3 regions of the Chromobacterium violaceum ATCC 12472 genome follow, and region 1 is predicted to be linked to each of the others. Evidence: predicted binding sites of a transcription regulator. Region 1 holds the regulator's gene; each other region holds the start of a gene.
What was found. Region 1 encodes sigma-54, which starts transcription at its own class of promoters, with help from an activator protein. Its sites were predicted from a motif close to CTGGCACGCTTCATGCTT; they were not measured.
Positions count from the first base shown of each region.

Region 2: a site for sigma-54 is predicted at 1,692-1,709, ahead of flgB (flagellar basal body rod protein FlgB). Genes of this name have one in related genera too.
Region 3: a site for sigma-54 is predicted at 1,781-1,798, ahead of eat (ethanolamine permease). Genes of this name have one in related genera too.

Region 1 covers NC_005085.1:3,628,802-3,633,009, reverse strand. Annotated here, with positions in the region: gene hprK (HPr(Ser) kinase/phosphatase) at 1-527, opposite strand, end outside; gene ptsN (PTS IIA-like nitrogen regulatory protein PtsN) at 520-981, opposite strand; gene hpf (ribosome hibernation-promoting factor, HPF/YfiA family) at 1,104-1,436, opposite strand; gene CV_RS16430 (RNA polymerase factor sigma-54) at 1,504-2,904, opposite strand; gene lptB (LPS export ABC transporter ATP-binding protein) at 2,908-3,636, opposite strand; gene lptA (lipopolysaccharide transport periplasmic protein LptA) at 3,633-4,193, opposite strand; gene lptC (LPS export ABC transporter periplasmic protein LptC) at 4,183-4,208, opposite strand, start outside.
Region 2 covers NC_005085.1:3,161,810-3,166,017, reverse strand. Annotated here, with positions in the region: gene CV_RS14145 (hypothetical protein) at 1-582, shown strand, start outside; gene CV_RS14140 (response regulator) at 684-1,481, opposite strand; gene flgB (flagellar basal body rod protein FlgB) at 1,738-2,151, shown strand; gene flgC (flagellar basal body rod protein FlgC) at 2,156-2,566, shown strand; gene CV_RS14125 (flagellar hook assembly protein FlgD) at 2,584-3,309, shown strand; gene flgE (flagellar hook protein FlgE) at 3,348-4,208, shown strand, end outside.
Region 3 covers NC_005085.1:1,248,112-1,252,319, reverse strand. Annotated here, with positions in the region: gene CV_RS05835 (EAL and HDOD domain-containing protein) at 1-523, opposite strand, end outside; gene aroC (chorismate synthase) at 580-1,680, opposite strand; gene eat (ethanolamine permease) at 1,866-3,287, shown strand; gene CV_RS05820 (ethanolamine ammonia-lyase subunit EutB) at 3,284-4,208, shown strand, end outside.

The DNA.
Region 1 (4,208 bases):
ATGCCGTGGCCGCGGGAAATCAGCTCCAGCGCCAGTTCGCTCTTGCCCATCGCCGAGTCGCCCATGATCAGCACGCCGATCTCGAACACGTCGAGGAACACGCCGTGCAGCACCGTGGACACCGCCAGCGCCCGCGCCAGGTAAATCCGCAGCACGTCCATCAGGTACGGGCTTTCCAGCGTGCTGCACATCAAGGGCACGTTGTGGCTGTGGCAGTAGTCGCGCAGCAGCCGGGGCACGGGCTGGCCGTTGGCCACCATCACCACCGACATGCTCTTGTGGAACAGCTGGTCCAGCGCGGTCTTGGCCGCCGACTGCTCCAGCTTGTTCAGGTAGTCCACCTCGGCGAGGCCCAGCACCTGCACCCGGTTGGGGTGGATGAAGTTCAGGTGGCCGACCAGGGCCAGCGTAGGACGCTGGTCGTCGTTGCCAATCACATTGTCGGAGCCGCCGGTGCCGGCGACCCAGGTGAGATTCAGTTTCTGCTGGTTTTCCTGATACAGCCGGCGCACGGTGATGCTAGGCATGGGGGGTCCATTCGCAAAGCAGCTGGTACAGGTCGTCGCGCGCGTCCACGCCCAGCATCTGCTCGCGCATCTGGCGGCTGGAGAACATCTGCGCCAGCTCCGACAGCACCTGCAGATGCAGGTCGGTGGCGTGCTCGGGCACCAGCAGCACGAACAGGCATTGCACCGGCTTGCCGTCCGGGGCGTCGAAGGGGATGGGCGCCTTCAGGCGGATGAACACGCCGGTGGCTTCCTTCAGGCCGCGCGCGCGGCCATGGGGGATGGCCACGCCCTGGCCGAGTCCGGTGGAGCCCAGTTTTTCACGGCTGAACAGGCTGTCGAAAATCTCGCTGCGGGCGATGCCGCGGGTGTTTTCCACCAGCAGGCCCACCTGCTCGAACACCCGTTTCTTGCTGGCGACGTCCAGGTCCAGCAGGATATGGTCCGGGGTCAGGATCTTGCCGATGAGATTCATGTTGGATTATGCATGCGGCTTTTGGGGAAACTGTGGATTCTACGTTGCCTTGATAGTACTGAAAACCGGCAAGCGCAAAGAAAAACGGGAACCGCCAGGCTCCCGTTCTCTTCAGTCAGGCCTTACAGCGAAGCCTGGGTCTGCGAGGCCTCGCCCGAGCCCAGCGCGCGGTGCTCGGTCAGCTTTTCCTTGTATTTCAGGACCTGGCGGTCCAGCTTGTCCATCAGGATATCGATGGCGGCGTAGAGATCGGCCTCGGAAGCCTCGATGTGGATGTCCTTGCCGGACAGGTGCACATTGACTTCGGCCTTCTGGACCAGCTTGTCCACCGACAGGGTGACGGAGATGTCGATCACATGGTCGACATGGCGGGTAATGCGCTCCAGCTTGTTCTCGATGTATTCGCGCAGCGACGGGGTGACTTCCAGGTGCAGGCCAGTTACTTTGAGGTTCATACCCTAGCTCCTTCTGGTGTTGACCGCCCGGTCGGGTTGTCGGGCGGCATTGTATTCTTGAGGCGCCCTACAGCGCCTTGCGCAGATTCACCGCCGGAATCTGCATGGCTTCACGATACTTGGCTACGGTGCGTCTGGCAACCTGAATTCCCTGTTTGGCCAGCGCGTCGGCGATGGCGCTGTCGGACAGCGGCTTGGCGCGGTCCTCGGCGTCTATCATGCCGCGGATATGGGCCTTGATCGCGGTGGCGGAGCACTCGCCGCCGCTTTCAGTTTCCAGCGAACTGCCGAAGAAATACTTGAGCTCGAACAAACCCCGCGAACAGAGCAGGTATTTCTGGCTGGTGGATCGGGAAACGGTGGATTCGTGCAGGCCCAGCTCTTCCGCGATGTCCCGCAGAATCAGCGGGCGCATCGCCACTTCGCCGTGCTCAAAGAACAACTGTTGACGCTCGACAATAGCTTCCGCCACTTTGAGTATGGTGTCAAATCGCTGCTGGATGTTCTTGACCAGCCAGCGCGCCTCCTGCAGACGGCCCGACATTTCGCCGCCGGCGCGGTGGTCGGCCAGCATCCGTTCGTACAGCCGGTTGACCCGCAGGCGGGGCATCGCGGCGCGGTTGAGCTCGGCGGTCCAGCGGCCGCGCAGCTTGCGTACGCTGATGTCGGGGATCACGTAGTGGACGTCGCCGTGGCCGAAGCCGGTGGCGGGATGGGGGTTGAGCCTGGCGATCAGCGCCTGCGCGTCGCGCAGCGCGGCGTCGTCGCAGCGCAGCAGCTTTTTCAGCCTGGCGTAGTCGCGTCCGCCCAGCAATGCCAGATGCTCGCGGACGATGGCCAGCGCCAGCGCGTGCCCGGGCTCGTCTCCCGGCAGGCGCCGCAGCTGCAGCGTCAGCGATTCGGCCAGCGAGCGGGCGCCGACGCCGGCCGGGTCGAACTGCTGCAGCAGCGCGAGGCCCACCGCCAGCTCGTCGCTGTCCAGCTCCAGTTCCAGCGGCAGGTTGCCGGCCAGTTCGTCCAGTCCCAGCGGCAGGTAGCCGTCGTCGTCCAGCTCCTCGATCAGCAGGCTGACCACCGCGCGGTCGCGGTCGGTGAGGGCGAGCTCGCCCAGCTGGGTCAGCAGGTGCTCGCGCAGGCTGATGGGGCAGGGCACGTTGAGCATGGGGTCGAAGTCGTCGTCGTCCCCCTTGCGTGCGCCCGCGCCCCAGTCCAGCAGCTCGCCGGCGCCGTCGTCGCGGCTATCGGCTTCCTGCGCTTCGACCGGGCTGTCCTGCTGTTCGGGGCCGTCGCCCGGGGCCTCGCCGTCGCGGGGCTCGTCGCCGCGCTCCAGCAGCGGATTGTCGAGCAGGAAGCGTTCCACTTCCGCCTGCAGATCCAGCGTGGACAGCTGCAGCAGCTTGATCGACTGCTGCAGCTGCGGCGTCAGCGTCAGTTGCTGGGATACCTTGAGCTGAAGGGCCTGTTTCATCGCTTACAGGTGGAAGTGCTCGCCGAGGTAGACCTCGCGCACTTTCTCGTTGTTGACCAGTTCTTCCGGCTGGCCGGAGGCCAGCACCGAGCCGTCGCTGATGATGTAGGCGCGGTCGCAGATGCGCAGCGTTTCGCGCACGTTGTGGTCGGTGATCAGCACGCCGATGCCGCGCTCCTTCAGGAAGGAGATGATCTTCTGGATGTCGATCACCGCGATCGGGTCCACGCCGGCGAACGGTTCGTCCAGCAGGATGAAGCGGGGGCGGGTGGCCAGCACGCGGGCGATCTCCACCCGGCGCCGCTCGCCGCCGGACAGCGACAGCGCGTTGCTGTCGCGCAGGTGGCCGATGTTCAGGTCGTCCAGCAGCAGGTCCAGCTCTTTTTCCAGCTCCTTGCCCTTGAGGCCGGCGATCTCCAGGATGGCGGCGATGTTTTCCTCCACCGTCATGCGGCGGAAGATGGACGCTTCCTGGGGCAGGTAGCCCAGGCCCAGCTGGGCGCGCTGGTGGATCGGGTAGCGGGTGATGGACGCGTCGTCCAGCCGGATGTCGCCGTCGTCGGCGCCGATCAGGCCGACAATCATGTAGAAGCTGGTGGTCTTGCCGGCGCCGTTGGGGCCGAGCAGGCCGACCACTTCGCCGCTGTCTATGCTCAGCGACACGTCCTTGACCACGGTGCGCTTCTTGAAGCGCTTTTTCAGCTTGGAGACAGTGAGGGTGCTGTGCTTCATGGCTTGGCGGCTCCGGCGGCGGGCTTGGCGGCCGCCGGCTGCGACGCGGAGGTCTTGGGCTGCAGGATCACCGTGGTGCGTCCGCCGCCCTTGCCGGCGCTGGCGCCGCCGCCCATCACCTGGTAGACCTCGCTCTGGGTGTCGTAGGTGATCACGTTGCCGATCACGAGGTCGCCGTTGCGCTTGACGCGGGCGTTGCCGGTCAGCACCGCGAAGTGCTTGGCGCTGTCGTAGTCGAGCTTGCTGGATTGGCCTTCGATCCAGCCGCTGTTGTTGTCCAGCTTCTGGCGGAAGGTGACGATGCGGCCGGTGGCCTGCAGCGTCTGGTTGCCCTGCTGGTCCTGCGTGGCGACTACCTTGTCGGCGTTCAGGCGCAGCGTGCCCTGCACCACCACCACGTTGCCGGTGCAGGTGGAGATGCCCTTGGTCTGCTCCATGGTGCAGCCGTTGTCGCTGGTGATTTCGATGGGCTTGGTTTTATCCGCCTGTTCGGCGTGGGCCAGCGCGGCGGCGGACAGCAGCAGGCCGGCCAGCAGGATGCGGGAGTTATTTGACATAGACGATCTTGGTTT
Region 2 (4,208 bases), 470 kb from region 1:
GCGCTGGCGTCGGCGCTGGCCCACACCCGCCAGCCGTCCAATTTGCCCGATACGCTGAGTCTGCCGGCCGCCGCGTTTTTCCTGCATGTGCCGGGCGAAGGCGGCGCTTTCGTCGTGCATCAGCCCGAACGCCGCGCCCTGCTGTTGACGATGGTGCGCATGGGCTTCGCGCCGAATGGCGTCAACTGGCTGCAGGCGGCCGACCAGGTGGAGCTGGCCCGGGTCGAATATCCGGGCGAGCTGGCGCCGCAGCTGGAGGCCGTGCCGGACGAATGGCGGGCGCTGCTGTCTTCCGTGCTGAACGGGCTGGCGATGATGACCCAGCCCAAGCTCGAGCTGTCCAAGGGCTGGGAGGCTTCCGCTCCGGCCGGATGGGTGGCCGATGCCGCGCATCCGTCGTGCGTCAAGACCCGGCAGAAGGCGCGCAGCCAACTGCTGAAATCGGGTTTCGGCGAAGTGACGTTCTGCCGGGTGGCGGAGCTGGCCGACGGCGCCGAATACGCCAGCCAGGGCTATTGGCGCCGCCAGTCTTTCGGCGCCGACAAGGCGCACTCGCGCCTGGTGTGGGTGGCGCCGCGCTGACCGCCGGCGACCCGGCCCAAGCGCCATGGCGCGGGTCGAGAGCTCCGATGTGAAAAAAACGCCCGGCTTGCCGGGCGTTTTTCCATGCGCGCGGCTTCCGGTCAGTATTCGTTGAGCAGGGTGCGGATCAGCTCGCGGAGCTTGTCCATGTCGAAGGGCTTCTGGCAGCAGGCCGCGATGCCGGCATCCTCCAGGTCGTCCTTGTTGATATTGTCGCTATCGCTGGTGATCATTAGCACCGGGGCGTCCGGTTGCAGGCCGCTGCTGCGGACGTGGCGCGCGAAATCCAGCCCGTCCATGCCCGGCATGTGGTAGTCGGTGATGATCAGCTTGAACGGCTCCTGCTCCAGGTAGGGAATGGCGGCTTCGCTGCTGGCCGCTTCGCAGAAGTGCTCGAAGCCCAGCTTTTCCAGTACCTGCCGGATGTGGTGGCGAGAGGTGCTGCTGTCGTCGACGATCAGCACGTTCATCAGCGCCATGTCGGCATCGACTTCGGCGCCCAGGCTGGGGCAGTTGAGGAAGTTCATCACCGACTGCATCGCCTGGTCGAACTCATCGTGGGTGAATGGCTTGGGCAGGATGGCCAGGCTGCCGGCCTGGCGTATCGTTTCCAGCCGCTCCGGATTGGTTTCGCTGGAGATCAGGATGAAGGGCAGGTCGTACAGATCCGTGCTTTCCCGAAGTTCCCGGACCAGCTCGGCGCCGGTGATGTCGGGCAGGTGGTAGGCGCTGATGATCAGGTTCGGCCGCCGTTGCCGGGCCTGCTCTATCAGCTCGCGGCCGGATGGATGCACTTCTATCTGCGCGGCGCCCATGGCCTCCAGCGCCTTGGTGATGATTTGCGCCTGAACCGGCGAGGGTTCGGCCAGTGAGATCAGCAGTTGTTCCAAAGCCAGCATTGCTCCGCTCCGACATTCTACTTATTTGCATTATTGTCGGTTTGGCACGATTTGGATGGACCGGCAAGCAAAATCCGCAGATGGCCTGATTTGAGTGGCGCCGCCGCGCGGGCGGCAAGTTTTGCCGCTGCCATCCTTTCGGCCGTCCGGCAAACTTGCCGCTTGGCGCCGAATCGGCGTGAAAACTTGGCTTTTCGGGCCTTTCGGGTGCTGGCACACTTCGTGCTTTAGCGTAGGCCAGCGAGGAGATTGCCCAATGCTAGACAAGATTGCCCACTATTTCGACTTTCAGCAGCGCGCGCTGAACTTGCAGGCGTATCGTGCCGAAGTGATAGGCAGCAATGTGGCGAACGCCGAAACGCCGTATTACAAGGCGGTGGATTTCGATTTCAAGTCGGCGCTTCAGGCGCAGGTGGACAAGCAGGGGCAGCTGGGACTGGCGCTGACCGACGCGCGCCATATCGCAAACCAGACTGGCGGCGCCGCCGGCGTGCAGCTGCAATACCGCAGCGCGGTGCAGCCCAGCCTGGACGGCAACACGGTCGACATGGATATCGAGCGCGGCGCTTTCGCCGACAACGCTTTGCAGTATCAGTCCACGCTGGCGTTTCTGAACAAGAAGATCAGCGGGCTGAACTCGGCGATCCAGGGCAGCGGCAACGGAGGCTGATTGAATGTCCTTGTCCAATCTCTTCAATATTTCGGGTTCCGCGCTTTCCGCGCAGTCGATGCGGCTCAACGTGGTGGCCAGCAACCTGGCCAACGCCGAAAGCGCCACCAGCTCCACCGGGCAGCCGTACAAGGGTCGCCACGTGGTGTTCACCGCGGTGCCGGTGGATGCCGCCCAGCCCCAGGTGGCCGGCGTGCGCGTCACTTCGGTGGTAGAGGATCAATCGCCGCCGCGGCTGAAGTACGAACCGGGTAATCCGCTGGCTGACGAGCGCGGCTACGTGACCATGCCCAATGTCAACGTGGTGGAGGAGATGGCCGACATGATCGCCGCTTCTCGCGCCTACCAGAACAACGTTGAGATGATGAACACCGCCAAGAGTCTGCTGCAGAAAACCCTGCAGCTGGGCCAGTAATTTAAGGAGCGACAGTCATGGCCTCTGCAGCTGGAACCACTTTCAATTTCAACTCGCTGAACAATCAGCTGGCGCCGGGCGCCTCCAGCATGCAGGCGGCGAATGGCGGCGCGTCCGGCAATACAGGCAGCGCCACCAGCGCGCAGAGCCTGCAGAACAATTTTCTGACGCTGCTGACGGCGCAGTTGAATGCGCAGGATCCGCTCAATCCGATGGACAACAGCCAGCTGACCAGCCAGATGGCGCAGATCAGCCAGGTTTCGGGCCTGCAGTCGCTGAATCTGACCATGCAGCAACTGGTCGCTTCCCAGAACGCGTCGCAATCGATGATGGCGACCGGCATGATAGGCAACAACGTGCTGGTCGCCGGCAACACGCTGGCGTCGCCGGCCGCGGGGCAGACGACCCAGGGCGGCGTCATGCTCAGCGGCCCGGCCTCGTCCTATCAGGTCAGCGTGCTGGACAAGAACGGCAATGTCGTCGATACCGTAACCGTCGCCAATCCCAGCAAGGGCCTGAATACCTTCAACTGGGACGGGACGGATGGGAAGGGCCATGCCTTGCCCGCCGGGAATTACACTTTCCAGGTCAAGGTGACGCAGGCCAGCGCGGGCGGCAACACGACCGCGACCGCGTACAACAACCAGAAGGTCCAGGCGGTGTCCTGGCTCAACGGCTCGCCGATGTTGGTGTTGCCGGGCAATCAGTCCGTGCCGCTGTCGGCCGTGGCGCAGATGTCTTGATCGTCGCTTGACGCAAGGTTGAATGAAGGAGCGGTAAAATGGGTTTTCAACAAGGCCTCAGCGGAATCAACGCGGCGTCGGTCCAGCTGGATTCGATCGGCAACAACGTCGCCAACGCCAATACGGTGGGTTTCAAGAGCTCGCGCACAGAGTTCGGCGATCTGTACGCGCAAAGCATTTTCGGCACCGCGGCGAACTCGCCGGGCAATGGCGTCAGCGTCCTTGCGGTGACCGCCAACATGTCGGCGGGCAATACCGAAAACACCGGACGTAGCCTGGACCTTGCCATCAACAACAATGGCTTCTTCATCATGAACCAGCCCAACGGCACCCAGACCTATTCCCGGGACGGGCAGTTCCAGGTGAACAGCCAGGGTTATCTGGTGAACAGCTACGGCGCCTACCTGCAAGGGTACGGGGTCAACACTTCCGGCCAGCCGCAGGTCGGCCCGCTGCAGAATCTCCAGATCACCAACACCACCATTTCCCCGCAGGCCACTTCGCAAATCTCGTGGCCGGTGCAACTGAACTCCAATGCCACGGTGCCGGTCAACTCGCCGGTGAATCCCACCGATCCGACCACGTATAATTGGCCTAGTCCTACGGTGGTGTACGACAGCCTCGGCAATTCCCACCAGGTGACGCTCTATTATTCGCTGGCCTCCACCAGCGCCACCGGCAATACCTGGACGGTCACGCCTTACGTGGACGGCGCGCCCGCGACGATCCCCGGCGGCGGCAGCGGCAATACCAATTTCTCGGTGAAGTTCAACAACAACGGCAGCTTGGCGAACACCACGCCGGCCAACGTGAACCTGACCTTCAACACCACCAACGGTTCTTCCACGCCGCAGACCGTCGCCATCAACCTGACCGGGTCGAACCAGATCGCGCAAAAC
Region 3 (4,208 bases), 2.4 Mb from region 1:
GCATGTTCTGGTCGTAGGCGGCGGGCTCCAACGCGAAGCGCAGCCCGAGCTTCTGCAGCTCGTCCAGCTGGCGCAGCATATGCTCAGCCACCACCATGCCCGGCAGCGGCTCCAGCACGAAAATCACGCTACCGGCGGGCATGCCGCGCAGCTGCGGGTCGTCGAGCGAGGTCATCGCGATGTGGACAAAGGCGCGGCGGTAGGCCAGCAGCCGGAAGATGTCCATATTGTGCAGCGTGGCCAGCAGCAGCCGGTCGAACTCCTGCTGCTTGCCGGCCTCGATGTTGCGCTTGCCCTGGCGGACGAAGAAATCGTAGGCGACCACGCGCTGCTGGCGGTCCATCACCGGCTGGTGGGAGACGAAGCCCAAGGTGGCGGGCAGCTCGGCCGGCTCATCCTCCGGCGGAGGCGGCGGGATGACTGCGGCGGGCGTTTCCGCGGTTTCCTCCAGCGGCGGAGCCTCCTCATCATGCGCATTCTTCTTCAGACGTCCGGCCAATCCATCTATCAGATTTTTCAGCATGGTGTCATCCCAAGGTTGAACTGGCCGCAGCCCTGCCCGGCCGGTATATCTGCATTCTAGCCGATATGACCTGCAATTCTCGGCGTTTCCACCCTCACGTCGCCGCACTGGGCGCGGTGCCGCAACGCATGGTCGATCAACACCAGCGCCAGCATCGCCTCGGCGATCGGCGTGGCGCGGATGCCGACGCAGGGGTCGTGGCGGCCATGGGTTTCCATCGTCACCGCCTCGCCCTGCTTGTTGATCGAGCGGCGCGGCTGGGCGATCGACGAGGTCGGCTTGATCGCGATGGAAACGTCGATCTGCTGGCCGGTGGAGATGCCGCCCAGCACGCCTCCGGCGTGGTTGCTGGCGAAGCCCCGCGGCGTCAGCTCGTCGCCGTGCTCGCTGCCTTTTTGCGTCACGCAGCCGAAGCCGGCGCCGATCTCCACGCCCTTCACCGCGTTGATGCTCATCATGGCGTAGGCGATGTCGGCGTCAAGGCGGTCGAACACCGGCTCGCCCCAGCCCACCGGCACGTTGTCGGCCACCACGCGCAGCCGCGCGCCGATGGAATCCAAGCTCTTGCGGATGGAGTCCATGTATTCCTCCAGCCGCGGCACGATGTCCGGATCGGCGCTGAAGAAGGGATTGCCGCCCACGTGCTCCCAGCTTTTGAACGGAATGGCCACTTCGCCGATCTGGGTCATATGGCCGCGGATCACGATGCCGTACTTCTCGTTCAGCCACTTCTTGGCGATGGCGCCGGCGGCGACGCGCACCGCGGTCTCGCGCGCGGAGGAGCGGCCGCCGCCGCGCGGGTCGCGGGTGCCGTACTTGTGCCAGTAGCAATAGTCGGCGTGGCCGGGGCGGAAGGTGTCGGCGATGTTGCCGTAGTCCTTGCTGCGCTGGTCGGTGTTGCGGATCAGCAGCGCGATCGGCGTGCCGGTGGTCTTGCCCTCGTAGACGCCGGACAGGATTTCCACGGTATCCGGCTCGCGGCGCTGGGTCACGTGGCGGCTGGTGCCGGGCTTGCGGCGGTCCAGCTCAAGCTGGATGTCCGCCTCGCTCAGCGCCAGGCCCGGCGGGCAGCCGTCCACCACGCAGCCTATGCCCGGCCCGTGGCTCTCGCCGAAGGAGGTCACCGTAAACAATCGTCCCATGCTGCTGCCTGACATCTGCGTTCCCCTGCTGCTGATTGCGTATCGTCATCGATTCTAGCATGGCGCGCGCCGCAAGCAGCCATGCTGCGGCGCGCATTGAAATCGGCGGCGGACACTGGCATTCTTTTTGCATAAACGGGCGATGCGGGCATGCCCGCCCTTCCCCCGCGGAAGGCCATCCAATCGGACAGGAGTCTGCCATGAACGCATCGACACCCGGCCTCGCGCGCAAGCTCGGCGGCTGGCAATTATGGGGCATCGCCGTCGGCCTGGTGATATCCGGCGAATACTTCGGCTGGAGCTACGGCTGGGCGCAGGCCGGCCCCCTGGGCTTTCTGTGCGCGACGCTGTTCGTCGCGCTGATGTACACCGCCTTCATCTTCAGCTTCACCGAGCTGACCACCGCCATCCCGCACGCCGGCGGGCCGTTCGCCTACGCCCGCCGCGCCTTCGGCCCGCTGGGCGGCTTCGTCGCCGGCTTCGCCACCTTGTGCGAATTCGTGTTCGCCCCGCCGGCCATCGCGCTGGCGATAGGCGCGTATCTCAATGTGCAGTTCCCGTCGCTGGCGCCCAAGTGGAGCGCCTGCGGCGCCTACCTGGTCTTCATGGCGCTGAACATCGCCGGGGTCGGCATCGCCGCGATGTTCGAGCTGGCGGTGACGCTGCTGGCCATCTTCGAACTCTTGGTGTTCATGGGCGTGGTGGCGCCGGGCTTCAGTTGGGCGCACTTCATGCACCAAGGCTGGGCCGGGCAGAACGCCTTCCACTGGGGCGCGGTCGGCGGCATGTTCGCCGCCCTGCCGTTCGCGATCTGGTTCTTCCTGGCGATAGAGGGCGCGGCGATGGCGGCCGAAGAGGCCAAAGACCCGGCGCGCACCATCCCGCGCGCCTACATCGCCGGCATCCTCACCCTGGTGGCGCTGGCCTTCGGCGTGATGGTGATGGCCGGCGGCGCCGGCGACTGGAGCCGGCTGGCCAATATCAACGACCCGCTGCCGCAGGCGATGAAGCAGATCGTCGGCGCGCACAGCGGCTGGCTGCACATGCTGGTGTGGCTGGGCCTGTTCGGCCTGGTGGCGTCGTTCCACGGCATCATCATGGGCTATTCGCGGCAGATCTTCGCCCTGGCGCGGGCCGGCTACCTGCCGCGCGCGCTGGCCGCCGTCCATCCGCGCTTCAAGACGCCGCACCGCGCCATCCTGGCCGGCGGCGCGGTCGGCATCGCCGCCATCTTCAGCGACGACTTGGTGCAGATCGCCGGCCAGCCGCTGACCGCCAACATCGTCACGCTGTCGGTGTTCGGCGCCATCGTCATGTACATCGTGTCGATGCTGGCGCTGTTCCGGCTGCGCGGCCGCGAGCCGGCGCTGCCCCGGCCGTTCTCCGCGCCCTGTTATCCGTGGCTGCCGGCGCTGGCGCTGGGCTGTTCCGTCATCTGCCTGGTCGCCATGGTGTATTACAACCTGCTGCTGGCCGGCATCTTCGCCGCGATGCTGGCCGCCGGCTACCTGTATTTCCTCGCCACCGCCCGCCAGCGCGCCGCCGCCGCCGACGACGCGCAGCTGCAAGGTTTGGCCGAGCCGCCAGCCGAGCCAGCCCCCTCCGTCCGGAGTCCGACATGAGCCACGCCATCGCCATAGGCCCGCGAACCTACCGCTTCGCCGACTTGAAAACGCTGCTGGCGCGCGCCAGTCCCCTGCGCTCCGGCGACCAGCTGGCCGGCGTCGCCGCCGCCAGCGCCGAAGAGCGGGTGGCGGCGCAGATGTGCCTGGCCGACTTGCCGCTGAAGGTCTTTCTCAACCAGGCGGTGATTCCGTACGAGGAGGACGAGGTCACCCGGCTGATCCTGGACAGCCATGACCAGGCCGCCTTCGCCGCCGTATCGCACCTGACCGTCGGCGGCCTGCGCGACTGGCTGCTGTCCGACGCCGCCACCGCGGAAACGCTGGCGGCGCTGGCGCCCGGCCTCACGCCGGAAATGGCGGCGGCGGTGTCCAAGCTGATGCGCAACCAGGACCTGGTGCTGGCGGCGAGGAAATGCCGCGTCGTCACCGCCTTCCGCAACACCCAGGGACTGCCCGGCCGCATGGGCGTGCGGCTGCAGCCCAATCATCCGGCCGACGACGCGCGCGCCATCGCCGCCGCGACGCTGGACGGCCTGCTGTACGGCGCCGGCGACGCGGTGATCGGCATCAACCCGGCCGGCGACAGCCCGGACGACATCCGGAGCTTGCTGACGCTGCTGGACGAGGTGCGCCAGCGCTACGCCATCCCTACCCAGAGCTGCGTGCTCACCCACGTCACCAGCACGCTGGACCTGATGCGCCGGGGCGCGCCGGTGGATCTGGTGTTCCAGTCCATCGCCGGCACTCAGAAGGCCAACGCCGGCTTCGGCGTCAGCCTCGCCGTGCTGGACGAGGCGCATCAGGCGGCGCGGGAGCTGAAGCGCGGCACGGTGGGCGACAATGTGATGTATTTCGAAACCGGCCAGGGCAGCGCGCTGTCGGCCAACGCCCACTGGGGCGTGGACCAACAGACCTGCG